2 linked regions of the Marinagarivorans cellulosilyticus genome follow. The protein of the gene in region 1 interacts with the protein of each later gene in a pairwise test. Links are inferred from orthologs where the notes say so. Each region holds a gene or a part of one and is shown on either strand. Other genes may lie near its edges.

Region 1 (7,473 bases):
TAACAGCGTCAAAACCAACAATGCCATTAGCCAATTTCGGCTCTGGTGAACAGCCGCTTGCCGTCGCAGATCAACTCCGTATTTGCGCCTTTAATGAGGCCGCCGCTGCACAAGGTGTGACTTTGGGCATGCCTAGCGCTGTAGCCTCGGCACTGATGAATGCACCACTGCTAACGCGCGACCCCAATTGCGAAGCTGCACTATTACACCAACTTTGCGAGGCGTGTTATGCCGTAACACCCTACGTAATTCCCGCGAATCAGCTTTTGGGTGAAGGCACTAACGGTGTAGCGCTTGAGGTATCGCGCTGCTTAAGTTTGTTTAATGGCTCAAGCGGTATAACCCAAGAAGTACATAAGCACTTACTAACATTAGAGATAGAAGCCCACTGGGCGTGGGCACACACTGCCGAAGGCGCTTGGTTACTAAGCCATACAATTAACCGCCCTACCCACCGGCCACCAGCAGGAAGCGAGCAAGCACGAGAGGCACTCGGGCAACTTTATGCCCTGCCTATCGGCGATATCATAACGCTGGGTGAAGACCGCAATCGTCTTCAAGCAATGGGGTTTAACCGGCTTGGCGAGCTATGCCATACCGCCAGCGAATGGCAAGCCATTAAAAAACGCCTATCGACTAGTAGCATCGATTACCTAGAGGCCGTGCTTGGCAACGAAGTACAAGCCTCGCTGTTTCAATCGCGGCCGGCGTATTATCAACAGGCATTAACATTTTGCGAAGGCCTCGATGCCGATTACCCCATCAGCACCATTGAGTGGCTGCAAATACTGGTCGAAGCGCTACTGCAGCGGCTCGCCGAATTTTTAATCGCCCACCAGTGCCAAGTTCAACATTTGCAGTGGCGGCTGTATAACATTCAGCACGAATCGCACACGCTGGAAGTACACCTCGAGCGCGTATTTAGCGATACCACCTTGGCCGCTGATATTACCCGTATTCACCTCGAGCAACAGGGCTTGCCCTTCGAGGTTGATCGCATAGAACTGCACTGCCCTACTCTACAATCACTGCAAGCGAATACTCAACCCTTGTGGGCTGAGCCCAAACAGCAAAACCGCGAATCACTCACTCGCCTTGCCGCTAAATTGCAAAGTCGCATGGGCGATGCAGCGTTTTTTAAAGTGAGCTGTAAAGATGGCATTTTGCCGGAAGCGTGTAGTCAGAAAATCCCCGTGCTGGAAAAAGCCAATTCAGAATTGCCTAGTGGCATCAATCATAAACACCGACCACTGTGGTTAGTTGAACCGCCGGCCTCTGTGAATATTAAAGCGGGGCAGCTCTATTGGCAGGGCTTGCTCCAAATTATTTCCCAAGCCGAACGCATTCAAACCCAGTGGTGGCAAAAGGCAAGTGCTCGCGATTACTACATTGCTAAGCGCGATGATCAACAATTGCTATGGCTATACCAAGACCTTCATCAACAACGCTGGTATGTACACGGCGTATTTGGCTAAACCCGTTAGCGGGTAAATTGATGAGGAGTGATTATTCATGGTGCCATTGTTCTGCCAAAGTAATTTCAGCTTTTTAACGGGCGCATCACACCCACATGAGTTAGTCGAAGCTGCAGCCTTGTTGGGTTATTCGGCTATCGCCATAACCGATGAATGCTCGCTAGCGGGTATTGTTAAAGCCCATGTCGCCGCTAAAGAGCGCGGTATTGATTGTTTAATTGGCAGTTATTTTCAGATGAGTTCAGGCGCCCGAATCATCGCAATTGCACCAAGTACCGAAGCCTACTGTGAATTATCGGGTTATATTTCTTTGGCTCGGCGGCGCATGCCTAAAGGCCAGTACGAGGCGCACTTTGAGGATTTACGTTTTCGCCTACAACACTGTTTAATCATTTGGTTAATAAGCCCCAATCAGCTTTGGCGTAATAGCCAAGCGAATCAATTTTATAAAGCCTTTGGTACACGTCTTTGGTTCGGTTACGACCATCGCTTAGAAGGGTTTAAAGCCAATTGCCTTGCACCGTGGTTAGATTGGGCGCAAAACAATAATATCCCTATTGCCGCCTGCCCACATATTTTAATGCACATCAAACAACGTAAACCTTTATTAGACACCCTATGGGCTATTCGCCATAACAGCACTTTGGAATCTATGGGTTCTGCGTTAGCCAGTAATGCAGAAGCGGTACTTAAAAAACCGGAAGATTGGCAAACCTTATACCCTGAGGAATTTATTGAACAAACGGTTAACATCGCTTCACACTGTTATTTTTCGTTAGATAGTTTGCGCTATCAATACCCTAAAGAGGTCGTACCTAAAGGCATTGATCCAGACAGTTATCTACAACAATTGGTTGAACAAGGTTTTAAAAAACGCTGGCCAGATGGCGCACCTAAAGATGTCGAGCAACTGGTCAATAAAGAATTAACATTAATTAAAGAGCTGAACTACGCCTACTATTTTTTAACCGTCTACGACATTGTACGCTTTGCTAAAGAACGCGGTATTTTATGCCAAGGGCGTGGCTCTGCAGCTAATTCGGTCGTATGTTACTGCTTATTTATTACCGAAATTTCACCAGGGCAAATTAACGTACTTTTCGAACGCTTTATTTCTAAAGAACGCGACGAGCCACCGGATATTGATGTGGATTTTGAACATCAAAGGCGCGAAGAAGTGATTCAATATATTTATCAAAAATATACCCGCGAGCGCGCTGCGCTAGCAGCAACCGTTATTACCTATCGTGCACGCAGCGCAATTCGCGATGTTGGCAAAGCCTTAGGCCTAGATGCGCCACTTATCGAGCACTTAGCTAAATCATTAGCCTGGTGGGATCGCAAGGCCGACTTAGAACAACGCATTCGCGCTGCGGGGTTTAATGAGCAAAGTGCCTTAATGCCGCTGTTTTATAGCTTAGTACAACAGATTTTAGGTTTTCCTCGTCACCTATCGCAACACGTCGGTGGCTTTGTTATTACCAATAGTAAGCTCGCCGATTTAGTTCCCATTGAAAATGCCAGCATGCCAGAGCGAACGGTTATTCAATGGGATAAAGACGATATTGAAGCTATGGGTTTATTAAAGATCGATGTACTAGCGCTCGGTATGTTGAGCGCGCTGCGTTTATCATTAAGTTACATCGATAAGCTTCGCCTGCCCATTAATGGCATCGGCCCAATAGCGCCAGCAATGCAATTACACCATATTCCAAAAGACGACTCACACACATATAACATGTTATCAATTGGCGATAGTGTTGGCGTTTTTCAAGTCGAATCCCGTGCGCAAATGGCCATGCTGCCACGGCTTAAGCCCAAATGTTTTTATGATCTGGTGATTCAAATTGCCATTGTCAGGCCCGGCCCTATTCAAGGCGATATGGTGCACCCGTATATTCGGCGCCGCAATAAACTAGAGCCTGTTGTTTACGAAAACGATGCTGTTGCAGCGGTATTAAAGCCCACTTTGGGTGTACCGATATTTCAGGAGCAAGCCATTCGCTTAGCGATGGTGGCAGCGGGTTTTAGTGGCGGCCAAGCCGACCAATTGCGCAGGGCCATGGCCAGCTTTGGTAAAAACGGCCGCTTGCTACAATTTGAAACGCGTTTTATCGAGGGCATGCTAAACAACGGTTACAGCCGCGATTATGCCGAGCGTTTATTTAATCAAATAAAAGGCTTTGGCGGCTACGGATTCCCAGAGTCACACTCTGCCAGTTTTGCGCTTTTATGTTATGCCTCTGCTTGGGTGAAACGCCACTACCCCGAGGCCTTTTATTGCGCATTATTGAATAGCCAGCCAATGGGCTTTTATTCGCCCTCACAATTAATTCAAGATGGTATTCGCCACCGTATTCGCTTTTTACCGGTCGATGCTAATTTTAGTGACTGGTCCCATCAAGTGGTGCCCTACCAAAAAGGCTGGGCTGTACGTCTGGGGTTTTTAAAAATAAAAGGTTTTAGCGAAGTTAGCGCTAAAAAAATAATTGCTGCGCGACCTGAACATTTATTTAATAGCCTTAGCGCATTTAAACAATTAACCGGCTTAACATCGGCGGATATAGAACGCCTAGCTAAAGCGGATGCCTTAGCCAGTATTACCGGTAATCGACAAAAAGCACTGTGGCAAAGCGGGGCATTGAGCCAAAGCGCAGACGATTTATTTTATTCTCACAGCAATGATGCAGACCATATATTACCCACAGTCGCCGAAGCACAGCATATTCAAGCTGACTACCAAATGCTTGGCTTTAGTTTACGCCGCCACCCGATGGCGCTATTACGCAACCAGCCAAGCATACGCCGCTGTAAATCATTTGCAGAGCTTAGCAGCATTAATCACGGTGGCTTCGTGCGTGTTGCAGGTATTGTCACCGGCCGCCAACGCCCAGGCACCGCTAAGGGCACTGTATTTTTAACGCTAGAGGATGAAACAGGCAATACCAATGTGGTGGTATGGAAGAACACACAAAGTGTTTTTCGGCAGGCGTTACTGGGGGCTAAATGTTTAATAATTACTGGGCGGTTAGAACGCCAAGGCGATGTAACCCATGTAATCGCAGGGCGTTTAGAAGACTGCACTGGCCTGTTAGAAAACCTCGCGGTTCGCTCTCGGGATTTTCATTAACCGTGAAAGGATTCAGAAATAATTACTAAGGAACAACGTGAAAATATTTGCCGTTTTGTTTTAGGCATAAAAAAACCCGCAGCGTTTTTTAACGCTACGGGCTTGGGTTTCAAAAAACTAAAATCGATTAAACATCCAAATTAGAAACATTTAATGCGTTAGTTTCGATAAATTCACGACGCGGTTCCACATGGTCGCCCATAAGGCAAGTGAATATTTGGTCTGCACCGATGGCATCTTCAATCGTTACTTGCAACATACGACGGCATTCTGGGTCCATTGTGGTTTCCCATAATTGCTCGGGGTTCATCTCACCCAGCCCTTTATAACGCTGAATGTTATAACCACGCTTAGACTCCGCCATAATCCACTCTAGGGCTTGCTTAAAGTTAGCTACAGGCTGTTTACGCTCGCCACGGCTAACATAGGCAGTGTCTTCCAATAAACCATCTAGTAACTCACCCAGCTTAAGCATGTTTTTGTAATCGGGCGATTCAAAAAACTCTAAACCAAAACGCGTATCTTCCGCTAAACCGTGCGCCATGGTATTCAATACAGGGATAAAGATATTGCGCTCTTTATCTTCTTGTACTGTTAGGTTGTAAGTGTGAGTTTTACTAGCAGCATTAATAGGGGTAAGGCCTTCTTGAATAACGCTAACCCAAGCTTCTACCGCTGAAGAATCGCTTAATTCCTCGGCGTTTAAGGCTTTAGAGTGTACGAGTAACTCGAGGATTTCCTGTGGATAGACTCTGGATAAGCGGTCGATAACTGCCATTGTCTTACGGAATTCCACCACTAAGGTCTCTAGTTGTTCACCCGGCACAGCAGGAGTATCTTCAGCAACATGAAGCTCTACAGACTCGATAGCGGCATTCGTTAAAAACTGCTCAAGTGCGGCCTCGTCTTTTAGGTATTGCTCTTGTTTACCCTTACTGATTTTATACAGCGGTGGCTGTGCAATAAACACATGGCCGCGCTCTACTAGCTCGCGCATTTGACGGAAGAAGAAGGTCAATAATAGCGTTCGGATGTGAGAACCATCCACGTCAGCATCCGTCATGATGATAATGCTGTGGTAACGCAGTTTATCGGGGTTAAATTCTTGCGCTCCGATACCACAACCCAATGCCGTAATAAGCGTACCGACTTCTGCAGACGATAGCATTTTATCGAAGCGGGCTTTTTCTACGTTAAGAATTTTACCTTTTAACGGCAAGATGGCTTGGGTTCTGCGGTCGCGGCCTTGTTTGGCACTACCACCGGCTGAGTCCCCTTCCACTAAGTATATTTCTGAAAGGCTTGGATCTTTTTCTTGGCAGTCTGCAAGCTTACCAGGCAAGCCTGCTATATCGAGCACACCTTTACGGCGGGTAAGGTCACGGGCCTTTCTGGCGGCTTCCCTAGCGCGGGCAGCTTCCATCATTTTGCCAACAATAAGCTTGGCTTCTTGTGGGTTTTCTAATAAAAATTCGTTAAACGCTGCGCCCATTTCCTGCTCTACAGCGGTTTTTACTTCGCTTGAAACCAGTTTATCTTTAGTTTGCGAGGAGAATTTAGGGTCTGGGACTTTTACCGAAACGATAGCAGTAAGGCCTTCACGGGCGTCGTCACCAGTTGTGGCAACTTTTTCTTTTTTAGCAAAACCTTCAGATTCAATATAGCTATTCAAGCAGCGTGTTAACGCACTGCGAAAGCCCGCTAAGTGAGTACCACCATCGCGCTGCGGAATATTATTGGTATAACAGAAGATGTTTTCAGTGAAGGTATCGTTCCACTGTAGCGCAACCTCTACGGCTACACCGTCGTCATGCATTTTAGTGAAGTGAACAACCTTGTTTATTGTCGATTTATTTTGGTTTAAGTAATCAACAAAGGCCGCCAAACCACCTTCGTACTCAAATGCTTCTTCCTTACCTGTACGCTCATCGTGTAATACGATGCGAACACCAGAATTAAGAAACGAGAGTTCACGCAGGCGTTTTGCCAGTATTTCGTAGTGAAATTCGATATTTGTGAACGTCTGATCAGACGGTTTGAAGTATATCTTGGTGCCCTGCTGGTCTGTTTCGCCAATAACTTCCAAAGGCTTTGCAGGAACACCGTGGTGATAGGTTTGCTCAAACACTTGACCTTGGCGGCGAATCGTTAAGCGTAAAGTTTCTGACAGGGCATTAACTACCGATACACCCACACCGTGTAAGCCACCAGAGACCTTATAGGTGTTATCGTCAAACTTACCACCAGCATGCAGTACAGTCATAATAACTTCTGCGGCTGATACACCCTCTTCGTGCATTTCAGTAGGAATACCACGGCCATTATCAGAAACACTAATGGCATCATCAGGGTGAATAACGACACGAATTTCTGAACAATGCCCCGCTAACGCCTCATCAATTGAGTTATCGACGACCTCAAACACCATATGGTGTAAGCCTGTACCGTCATCTGTATCGCCAATATACATACCGGGGCGCTTGCGTACTGCATCAAGCCCTTTAAGGACTTTAATACTGGACGAATCGTAATCTTGTTGTTCTGCCATGATGGCGTTCTCCCTCAGGTGTTAGGGGTTACACTCGTTAATCTCGCCATGTTTCACGTGAAACACCTTGCAAGGTTTATTATTCATTTTATTCTTTAGCCTATCCATATCTTCAGCATATATGCCTGTAACAAAGACCTGTGTATCTAAGTCTAACAACCAATTAGCTAGGCACTGTATATGCTGCTGATCCAGTTCAGCCGGTAAATCATCAATAAGTAAAACACTGGGTTTATTCATTAGTTGCTGGAATATTTGTAATTCCGCAAACATGAAAGCCGCAATCAGCGACTTTTGCTGCCCACGCGATAGAACCTCTG
Region 2 (11,129 bases), 3.6 Mb from region 1 along the record:
CCAAATTACTGGAGAATAAATCGATAGCTTCGAGTACCGCATCGCGGTTGGCCAACATAATATCGCGCCACATCACCACATCGCTGGACGCAATACGTGTAAAGTCGCGAAAACCGCCGGCTGCATACCGAAAAATATCTTCGTTATGGCTATCGTGGGCAAGGGTATCGACCAGCGAAAAAGCAATCACGTGCGGCAAGTGGCTTGTCGCACCCAAGATAGCGTCGTGGTTTTCAACATCAAGCTCAAGCACCTCAGCACCAACAGCCCGCCACATATCGGCGACTCGGTCTTTATGCTGATCAGAAGTTTCTTCGGTAGGCGTAAGAATAATGCGGTGATTGGCATAAAGCCCTACCCTCGCGGCCTCTACGCCACTTTGCTCCGAGCCTGCAATAGGATGCCCTAGTACCAGCTGCTCTGGAACTTTGCCATAAACGGCCTTCACATCTTCTAACACACTTCCTTTAACGCTTGCCCCATCTGTAACAGTTACCGTAGCAGGAACGCAGCCTTTTACGCTTTCTAATACTTCGCGAATGGCCAGCGTTGGCACAGCGATAAAAACAACATCGCCCTCACCTAACTGTGCGGCAACATCACCAATAGATGCATATGATTCATCCACCATTCCCCGCTCGATGGCACGCTGGCGAACCAAAGGATCTGGCGCAATGCCAACCACCCGCTTACAAGCTCCAGCCGACTTAAGACTTAACGCCAAGCTACCGCCAATCAAGCCCAGACCAATAACAACAAGGGTATTAATTGGCTGCAAAGCTACTACGTCATCAGCGCTCATAATTAGAGAACGCCCTTAGGGTAGGAACCCAAAATTTTAACATCGGCGGCACGCCTTGAAACTTCCTCAAGCGCTGTTTGAACCTTGGGCGTTTCAACGTGACCATCAAAGTCAATGAAAAACACATAATTCCAATTACCGGTTCGCGAGGGTCGGCTTTCGACACGCGTCAAATCGACACCTAAACGATGAAATGGCTCCAAGATATCATGCAAGGCGCCAGGCTCGTTTTTAACGGCAATAACAACCGAGGTTTTATCATGACCGCTAGGTCCAACATCTTGTTGTCCAACGATTAAAAAACGTGTTGAGTTGTCTGGCATATCTTCAATTTTGTCAGCCAAAACCGTTAAACCATAAAGCTTGGCCGCAGCTTCACCGGCAATGGCGGCAGCATTCCACTCGCTACGCATGCGCTTTGCCGCTTCGGCATTACTTGGCACTGCAATGCGCTCGGCATTAGGGTAATGAGCGTCCAACCATTTGCGACATTGCGCCAAAGACTGCGCATGCGAATATATGCGAGTAATGCTATCGGTTTTGGTTACATCAGAAACCATAAGGTTATGGTGAATACGCAATACCACTTCACCGCAAATATTTAGGTTAGAACTCATAAAAGAATCTAGCGTATGAGTCACTACACCTTCTGTCGAATTTTCAACAGGCACAACACCAAACTGGCAAGCGCCAGATTCTACTTCTCTAAAAACCTCATCAATGGCTGTCATGGGTGCGACTTTTGCGCTGGCGCCAAAATGTTTTAATGCAGCTTCGTGAGTAAACGTACCCTCGGGGCCCAAAAAGGCCACTTTAATCGGGTTTTCAAGCGCTAAACATGCCGACATTATTTCGCGAAACAGGCGCGCATATTCTTCATCAGACAAAGGTCCTTGGTTTCTCGCCATGGCCTTGCGCAACACCTGAGCCTCGCGCTCTGGACGATAAAAAATAGGGTCAGAACCATCACTATATCGACCCTTAACTTCTGCTACAGACTGGGCGCAAACGGCACGCTGGCTAATCAGCGCACCAATTTTTTCATCAATAGCATCGATGTCGTCGCGTAACTTGCCAAGCTCTTTGGCTTCTTCAGAGGAATTATCGACCACGAATTATTCCCCCTCGGCTTCCGGCGCTTCTACGTCGTCCTGCTCTTCGATCCGGCCCAAGCTTACAATATGCTCGCCAGCTTTCGTTTTAATCAATCGAACACCCTGAGTATTTCGGCTTAAAATAGATACCTCATCAGCACGTGTACGTACCAAAGTACCTTGGTCCGAGATAATCATAATTTCGTCACCTTCAAACACCTGCACGGCGCCACGCAATAAACCATTGCGCTCTGAGGTCGCCATCGCGATAACACCCTGGCCACCACGGCCTTTGGTCGGGAAGTCCGCTTGCTCAGTGCGCTTACCATAGCCATTTTCGCTAATAGTCAGCACCTTGCCGCCTTCTTGTGGAATGATCATGGATATCAGGCTTTGGCTGTCATCAAAGCGCATACCGCGCACACCACGAGAAGTGCGCCCCATGGCTCGAACATCGGCTTCCTTGAAGCGCGTTGCCTTACCGTTAGACGCCATTAACAGCACGTCGCAGCTGCCGTCTGTAATCGCGGTGCCAACCAGGCTGTCCCCTTCTACAAGATCTAGCGCAATCAAACCACTGCTTCGCGGGCGTGCAAATTGTGACAAGGCTGTTTTCTTAACTGTGCCATTAGCAGTCGCCATAAAGATAAAGTGATCTTCGTCAAATTCTTTAACCGGCAAAATCGAGGTAATGCGCTCTTCAGCTTCTAATGGCAACAAGTTAACAACTGGGCGCCCGCGGCTTGTGCGGCCGGCAATTGGAATTTGGAAAGTTTTTAGCCAATAGACCTTACCGCGATTGGTGAAGCATAAGATGTAGTCATGGGTGTTTGCGATTAATAGATGCTCGACAAAGTCTTCGTCTTTTACTGAGGTCGCACTTTTACCCATACCACCGCGGCGCTGAGCTTGGTATGCATCTAATGGCTGGCTCTTGGCATAACCACCGTGTGAAATGGTTACCACACGATCTTCTTCGTTGATTAAATCTTCTACGGTTAAATCGGCGCGGGAGGCTTGAATTTCGGTACGGCGCGGGTCGCCATAAGACTGCTCAATAACTTCAAGCTCTTCCCGGATAACTTCCATTAAGCGCGCAGGGTTAGCCAAAATTTCTAGATATTCAGCAATTTGCTCAAGCTTTTCTTGGTACTCAACAAGTAGCTTGTCGTGTTCCATACCGGTTAAACGGTGTAAGCGAAGCTCTAAAATGGCTTGCACCTGTGCTGGCGATAAGTGATACACGCCATCATGCAAACCAAATTGCTCTTCTAGGCCGTCTGGGCGGCAAGCGTTAGCACCGGCACGCTCCAAGAATTGGCTCACTGTACCTACCGGCCAACCTTTGCTTAACAGAGCATCTTTAGCATCTTGCGGCGTTGCAGAGTTTTTGATGGTGGTAATAATTTCATCAATATTCGCAATTGCAACAGCCAAACCTTCTAGCACATGGCCGCGCTCACGCGCTTTGCGCAATAAATATATTGTGCGACGCGTAACAACTTCGCGGCGGTGCTTAATAAAATACTGCAGCAATTCAAGAAGGTTAAGCAGCCTTGGCTGGTTATCAACAAGAGCAACAGTATTAATGCCAAATACGCTTTCCATTTGCGTTTGAGCAAATAGGTTATTTAAAACAACCTCGCCCATATCACCGCGCTTAATTTCGATAACAACGCGCAAACCATCTTTGTCTGACTCATCGCGGATTTCTGAAATCCCTTCAAGCTTTTTATCTTTAACAAGCTCGGCAATCTTTTCAATAAGACGCGCCTTGTTCACCATATAAGGCACTTCAGACACAATAATCGATTCGCGATTGGTTTTCTCATTCACTTCTACAGCGGCTTTAGCGCGCACATAAATGCGGCCACGGCCCGTGCGGTAGGCCATTAATATGCCAGCACGGCCGTTAATAATGCCGCCAGTAGGAAAATCAGGACCAGGAATGTATTCCATAAGGTCGTCAATCGAGAGGTCGGGGTTATCTATAAGCGCCAAACACCCTTTAACCACTTCCGCCAAATTATGGGGGGGAATATTCGTCGCCATGCCCACCGCAATACCGCTTGAGCCATTAACCAAAAGGTTAGGCACGCGCGTAGGCATAACCTCAGGGATCATTTCTTGGCCGTCATAGTTCGGCACAAAGTTAACGGTTTCTTTATCTAGGTCGGCAAGTAAGTCGTGCGCAATTTTGCGCATACGAATTTCCGTATATCGCATAGCTGCCGCGCTATCGCCATCGATAGAACCAAAGTTACCTTGTCCATCGACCAACATATAACGCAGCGAAAACGGCTGCGCCATTCGAACAATCGTGTCATATACAGCAGAATCACCATGCGGGTGATATTTACCAATCACATCACCGACAACACGGGCCGACTTCTTATAAGGTTTATTCCAATCTAGATTCAGCTCATTCATGGCAAATAGCACGCGACGATGGACAGGCTTAAGGCCGTCTCTTACGTCTGGCAATGCTCGGCCAACAATGACACTCATCGCATAATCGAGATAAGACTGTTTTAACTCAGTCTCAATATTGACGGGTAAAACTTCTTTAGCGATATCACCCATAAGATGGCATATTCCTTAGTATTGGTTTGACTCATTATTGTATTAACGCGAATACTGTCTCAGCACGCGGCTTGGCAGAAACGGCTCAGAATGCGTTTTAAGGCTGCGCATGCTACCACACACACCATGCTCGCGCACACCTATTCCCTCTAGAAGGCCCTCAGGCGCCCAACAAGCGCTTTTTGATGGCAAAGAATGGGTTTTGGTCAGCTGTCAAGCCCCTCTCGGTTATTACATTTAGACCAGTAGCGCAGCGAGAAAGCCTTGAGACTGATACAATAAGCGCCACACCGAACTGCCGCCAGGCCACTTAAGTAATGCACAAATGTACAGCATTAACTGGCGCCTAACGCCTTGCTCGAACTGCATTTTTATATGAACAGCTACCCGCAAACCGCAAATAGGCCTGCAACCACAGCGCCGCAAATACTGCCCGAGATTCCGCTAACATTGTCGCCATCGCTCGCGGCAAAATTAGGCGTAGAAGAAGCTTTAATGGTAACGGTATTGCAGCAATTATCACTGCGCCTTGCCGGTCAAAACCAACAAGGCTTTACGTGGTTTACTGCCTCGCAAGCTCAGATTTTTGCTATTGCGCCTTTCTGGGCAGACAAAGACGTGCAGCGCCTATGCACAAATTTACGCGAAGCCAATATTGTCGTGATTGCGTCAGCCCCGTTTAACCAAAGCCAGATGCTTAAATTTGCCTTTAAAGCCAATAGCGATAACCACGCTCAACCCACGGCCAATAACCTACAAACCGCCACAACGGCTTCGCCCACACCAACGCACGCAGTAAGCCCCAATATTATTGCCCCTCACTGGCAGCCCGAGCGCGACACGCTTAACCAGCTTGCTCAACACAACATCCCAGACACCTTTGCACTTAATCAAGTCGGTGAGTTCATTACCTATTGGCGTGAACGCAACGAACCTGCGCGCTCTTGGGAGTCCAAATTCTTTAATCACGTTATTCATAAATGGCGCGACTTTCAGTCGCAAAAAAATCAGCGACCGCAAGTTACACTGATGCACCCCGATTGGCGCCCCAGCGAAGACGCTATGGATGTACTAACCCGCCACGCAGGTATTCGCCGAGAATTTATTGAGGATGCCGTGCCGGAGTTTGTACTTTATTGGCGGGAGCAAGGCAGCAGTTGCGATAACTGGAACCGCCGTTTTCGCGATCACGTAAATCGCCAGTGGGCACGGTACAGCTCTACTTTAGAGCACGACACAACTCCTAAGCGCATACCCGAAGGCTGGCAACCCTCGCGCGATGTTTACGATGTTTTGAGACTTGCAAACATTGAATTACAATTTGCCCACCAACTTATTCCTGAATTTGTCATTTATTGGCGCGATAGCAATCAAGCGCACAGCTCTTGGAATACACGCTTTTTGCAGTACGTGAAGCACCGTTGGGCACAACGCTCCGCAGAGGCTACCGCCATCAACCATTCATCAACACGAGATATGTCCCTTGAAGCACTCGTTACCGACAGAAGCTGGGCAGACTAAAGAAGCCCCTAAACGCGAACACTATATTGATGCTATTAATCAGGTTTTTGCGTTATTTCGCCTGAATTACCATGCCCAGTTTTTTAAGGCATTTAGCACCGAAGCAGAGCTTACTCAAATCAAAAAACTTTGGCTGGGCGAGCTCGCGCGCTTCACACCCGAGACTCTACTGCGCGCAGCAAAATCCATTCTAGAAAGCAGTGATTTTCTACCCACGCTCCACACTATGATTCGCCACTGCGAAAGTCATAGCGACACCGCCAAACTGCCGGACCCGCATAGCGCCTATATCGAAGCTTGCCGCGCGCCCTCACCTAAAGCACGCTATCGCTGGAGCCATCCGGTGGTCTATCACGCAGGCAAAGCTTGCGATTGGTATTTCCTGCAAACCAGCGCAGAGAGTGTTGCCTACCCAGTATTTAAGCGCAAATACCAAGATTTTTGCGAGCGCGTACGCGCGGGTGAAGAGCTTGCACTCGAGCTGGAAAACGTTATCGAGCACAAGCCCCAAACACCTCTCAATAAGGCTGAAAATATCAAGCGCTTGAATATGCTACGTGAAAACCTCGAACTGTAACTAAAAACTCTTAATTAAGCCTGCAACTCACTGTACATTATATAAATTTGCAGGCGAAAATTCGTCCGTAAATACCTTAGCACTCACATTCCAATCTTTTTTATCGGTAATGCTATTGACGATACCTCTAGCATTCCGAATATAGGGAGCAAGAGCTACGAGGTTTCGCTCAACATCCTGCTTAAGCTTCTCTGCATCGCACTTAGAGCCATTGAATGCTACCACCGTACGGGCACCTGCGGATTTAAAAGCACAGAAATCGGGGAAGACCGCTTCGTATGTAACAGACTCCGAATTATAAAAGTCTCGAAAGGAAAATGTATTGGATAACAATAGGCCATTCGGGGAGAGAATCTTTTTGACTTCCTCCAAGAATTCTCGTGTCGTCAAGTGCTCCGGGATGTATTCGCCATTAAATGCATCAAGCAAAATAACGTCATATTTTTCTTTGGCGAAGCCTTGCTTGCGAATAAAATAACGTGCGTCTTGAATCACCACTCGATTATTATCTGCCTGCTTAAAATGCATAAACTCTTCCGCAGCTTCGAGCATTTTTGAATCCAGCTCGACGGTAGTGACATGGGGGGATTTAAAATAACTCATAATGGCTCTTGGCATGGTGCCGCCACCTAAGCCCACACTTAAGACCCTGACATCGTCCTTTTGCGTGCTAAGCGCAGCCATCATCGCTTTAGAATAGAAGAACAGAAGCTCGTCAGGCTTCGCCAAACTTAAGCAGCTCTGGGAATTGAAGGGGTTCTTTTTATTCTTTAGCCGAACGCATCGACTATGCGGCGTTTCTATAACAGTGACATTTCGGTAAAGGGACTTATACTCTTTCAGCACAACAGGCTGTGCTAACGCGCCAAATGATTGAAGCCCCCCTACAAGAAACAATATGCACGAAAGCCAACCTCGGCTGCCAACAAACAGTAATCTCAAAATCATTTAACTTCCCCACGCCTATTACCGAGCAAACAAAGGCTAGCAGCCAACATCAGAGCCACTGCATTACCAAACATAATGGATTTAACCTCGAACAAGGCTACCAACCAAAAAGCCGTGACAAGAGTTCCTACCGCCGACCCCAGTGTTGACACCAGATAGAGGTTCCCTGCACTGTTTCCAACCTTATGAATGTCATGGGAAATTGTCCTAATCGCAACTGGAGACAAAGTCCCTAAAGTTGCCGTCGGCAGTAAATAAAGCGCGAGCGCTGCCAACAAAGAGCCGGATCGGGGGTCGCTAGTTTGGCTAAATGCAATACCCAATACCCAATCTGAAGAAAATTCCACCAACAGCACCTGCAAAGCAGAAAAGCATAACAAGGCGCCCAATATCTTTATCCCATAAAATCGAACAGATAGGCGCCCACCAACACCATAACCTAGAGAGAGGCCGACCATAAAAGTAAATATCAGGCTACCCCATACGTATACGCTACCGCCAAAATAAGGAGCCAGTATCCTGCCCCCAAGCATCTCTACGCTCATCACTGAAAAGCCAGATATGAATACCATGCAAAGCACTAACATATTAGATCGGACAAATACCATACGTAACCAAATATCTTCAGAAGAAATTAAAAATGAATGCAGCTTCCCAAATGACATCCGGCCAACACTTAGGCGGATGCGAAATGGGTTTTACATACCCAATCCACATATGCGCCGATTCAGCAACGCAATATAGATTTAAGAGGCAAATAGCCACACATAACTGAGCCTTAGTAGAGCAATCGCGCAATTGGAAGACCCCAACGGCGGCCCTCGGGCGAACAGCATCATACGCTAAAGCATTGTGTGCGCCCACACCAAATATTGGCGCTTTGTGAAGACGTCGAACTAAATAAAAGCAGGTTCAACTAAATAAAAAAAGAGGGGGGGATAGCAAGGAAATAACAACAATTTAATAGGAGATAAGTCAGCAGCTATGCTGCTGACTTATAGGGCCATACAAAATCTATGGTGCTAAGTAGTAAAAACGTGAACGTGAACCGTCGTGCAACATATTCATAATATCGAAATTGCTATTTGTCGGGACTAGATCCAAATCTATAACACCAGGTGAATCAAAGCCAAACTGATAAGAGCCGCCATTCCATGCAAACCCATAAATTTTGTCCGTTACACCTTGCTTCGCGAAGTATAAACGGTAGTTTTGGCCATCATGAAGCATTGCCCAGCGCGATTTATCAGCATCAGAAGGGGCACCGGTAATTGATATTGTAGGTATTGATCTATGGCCGTATTGATAACTAGAACCATTCCAACCAAACTGGTAAACCTTAGTTTGATCGTAACTTAGCATATAAAGACGATAAACCGACCCGTCATGAAGCATTGCAAAATCTTCAGGGTTAGCATCTGATGGCTTATTGGTAATTCGTAATTGCGCAATTGAATTGTGCCCGTACTGATAGCTACTACCATTAAAACCGAATTGATAGAGGGTGTCTTCACTCCCCTCCTTAAAGAAATATAAACGGTATGTAGACCCATCATGGAGCATTGCACTACGATTGTAATCTGTATCCGAAGGTGCATTGCTTATTTGGATATTTGGGATAGAGGCGAAACCAAACTGGAACGTCTCGCCATTAGCCTGCAGCCCAGCCTGATTAAGACTCTCCGCGTACGAAGTAGATCCAACTAGCATTAATGCTGCGCTTAATCCGCAGGCTTTTAAAAGTCGTAAGTCCATAACTATATCCTTTGTTGAGAAACTTAATGAACATGATATATGCTCGACGGGAAAGCTAACGAAGAGGAGGCAAACGGTCAATGAATGCGTTGCATGAGACGACACGAACCCCCAAAAAAACAAAAACTGTGACGCACTCCACAACTATTACACCAAGAATCCTCGCAATAACTCCCAGCCGCAGTACTACTCATAGCTACGATCGCCTGGTCGCAAGCAAATTATGACGAAATTGCTACTTTTATAGGCATTGTTACTTCCGTTAGCCAGCCACATTGCTAAAACTGCTTTTTTTGCGTTAACACAAAATGTTCTCACGCCGTTTACGGTAAATTCATGCTTCTACATATGTGCAAGGTATGAATTATGGAATCTATCGTAGTCCTAACAGGGGCGGGTATTTCGGCAGAATCGGGGCTGGCGACTTTTCGGGATGCCGACGGATTATGGCAGGGGTATAAAATTGAAGAAGTGTGCACGCCAACTGCTTTTAAGTCTGACCCAGCTAAAGTACAAAGCTTTTACAATCAGCGAAGACAAGAACTCCAAAATAACATTCAGCCAAATGCAGCCCATATCGCACTTGCCGAATTTGCTCGGCAATACCCCGGTCGCTTTACCCTTATAACTCAAAATGTCGACAACCTACACGAGCGCGCCGGTAGCGAAAAGGTGTTACATATGCACGGCGAGCTATTAAAAGTACGCTGCCAGCGCACCTTCAGGGTTTACCATTGGACGTCCCCCATCCTCCCATCAACCCCCTGCCCTTGCTGCAATCAAACAAAAACTTTACGACCGCATATTGTTTGGTTCGATGAAATCCCCTTTTATATGCTCGATATTAACGAAGCATTACAGCAATGCGACCGTTTCATAGCCATAGGTACCAGCGGTCAAGTACAACCTGCGGCCAGCTTTGTCGAAATGGCAAAAAGTTGTAACGCTCAAACCGTCTCGCTGAATTACGCCCCCGCAAATGGCGACTTTGAACAACACATTCAAGGCTTGGCCTCTCAAATAGTACCGGACTATTTCGGACAACTGCTCTCACACGCCGTGTCGCAAAAAAGCCATAAACAGCATCTAATGTAGCAATTAGTTAATCACGCCTTTTGTCTATGCGCCAAGCCTTGTAAAATGCCCGCAAATGAGTCATTGATTCAACCTAGAGATCGCAGTTTAGAGTCAAAAAGCCCCGCATTACCGGGATGCGCATGGCGTGTAGTAAAGTGTGTAGTCACCTTATTGGTGATGAATTATTTTTATCGCGTCAGGTGCACCCAGTGAATGCGGAGACTTTGCTGGTTTAACTGCGGTTTCCAGGTTCAACCTCAAGCGGACAAAGAGACAGCGATGAAAGCACACTGCAACACCGGATCACAAGTCAATTGCGGAGAATGCCGCTTAGGGGATCTTTGCCTACCCATTAGCCTTCTGCGTAATGATATCAACCAACTGGACCAAATCGTTCAGCGCGGCCGCCCACTGCAAAAATCAGACAAACTCTACTTTGCCGGTGACGCTTTTAGGGCTGTTTTTGCGGTGCGTTCTGGCTCGTTCAAAACTGTGGCCGTCTCCACAGATGGAGAAGAGCAAGTCACGGGGTTTTATTTACCCGGTGAAATCCTCGGCATGGATGGCATTGCCACCAACAACCACACCAATACCGCCATCGCTTTAGAGACGAGCTCGGTCTGCGAAATACCATTTAACCAACTAGAAGATCTCAGCGTTAAAATTCCAAACTTACAACGTCGCTTCTTTCAAATCATGGGCAAAGAAATTGCCAGTGATCAAGAGCTTATTAGCCTTCTTAGCAAAAACAGTGCAGACGAAAAAATGGCTT

Evidence for each region.
Region 2: the proteins of gyrB (region 1) and gyrA interact in binary tests that used the Escherichia coli proteins (3 or more experiments, as listed by UniProt). The link is inferred for Marinagarivorans cellulosilyticus from one-to-one orthologs.

What each region holds. Positions count from the first base shown.
Region 1 is NZ_AP023086.1:3,830-11,302, reverse strand. Bases 4,444-7,473 are described here. They hold gyrB (DNA topoisomerase (ATP-hydrolyzing) subunit B), read right to left. Parts: upstream 7,154-7,473; coding sequence 4,733-7,153; downstream 4,444-4,732. Other genes in these bases: recF (DNA replication/repair protein RecF), read right to left, coding at 7,175-7,473; MARGE09_RS00025 (error-prone DNA polymerase), read left to right, coding at 4,444-4,605. In the rest of the region: MARGE09_RS00030 (Y-family DNA polymerase), read left to right, coding at 1-1,475; more of MARGE09_RS00025, read left to right, coding at 1,513-4,443. UniProt on the Escherichia coli protein: DNA gyrase negatively supercoils closed circular double-stranded DNA in an ATP-dependent manner to maintain chromosomes in an underwound state.
Region 2 is NZ_AP023086.1:3,595,773-3,606,901, reverse strand. The notes cover bases 1,699-4,799. They hold gyrA (DNA gyrase subunit A), read right to left. Parts: upstream 4,480-4,799; coding sequence 1,918-4,479; downstream 1,699-1,917. Other genes in these bases: pheA (prephenate dehydratase), read right to left, coding at 1,699-1,914. Outside these bases: MARGE09_RS14540 (prephenate dehydrogenase/arogenate dehydrogenase family protein), read right to left, coding at 1-802; more of pheA, read right to left, coding at 805-1,698; MARGE09_RS14525 (DnaT-like ssDNA-binding domain-containing protein), read left to right, coding at 4,855-6,000; MARGE09_RS14520 (replication protein P), read left to right, coding at 5,963-6,577; MARGE09_RS14515 (spermidine synthase), read right to left, coding at 6,605-7,306; MARGE09_RS14510 (fused MFS/spermidine synthase), read right to left, coding at 7,522-8,190; MARGE09_RS14505 (hypothetical protein), read right to left, coding at 8,540-9,280; MARGE09_RS14500 (NAD-dependent deacylase), read left to right, coding at 9,647-10,375; fumarate/nitrate reduction transcriptional regulator Fnr, read left to right, coding at 10,637-11,129. UniProt on the Escherichia coli protein: A type II topoisomerase that negatively supercoils closed circular double-stranded (ds) DNA in an ATP-dependent manner to maintain chromosomes in an underwound state.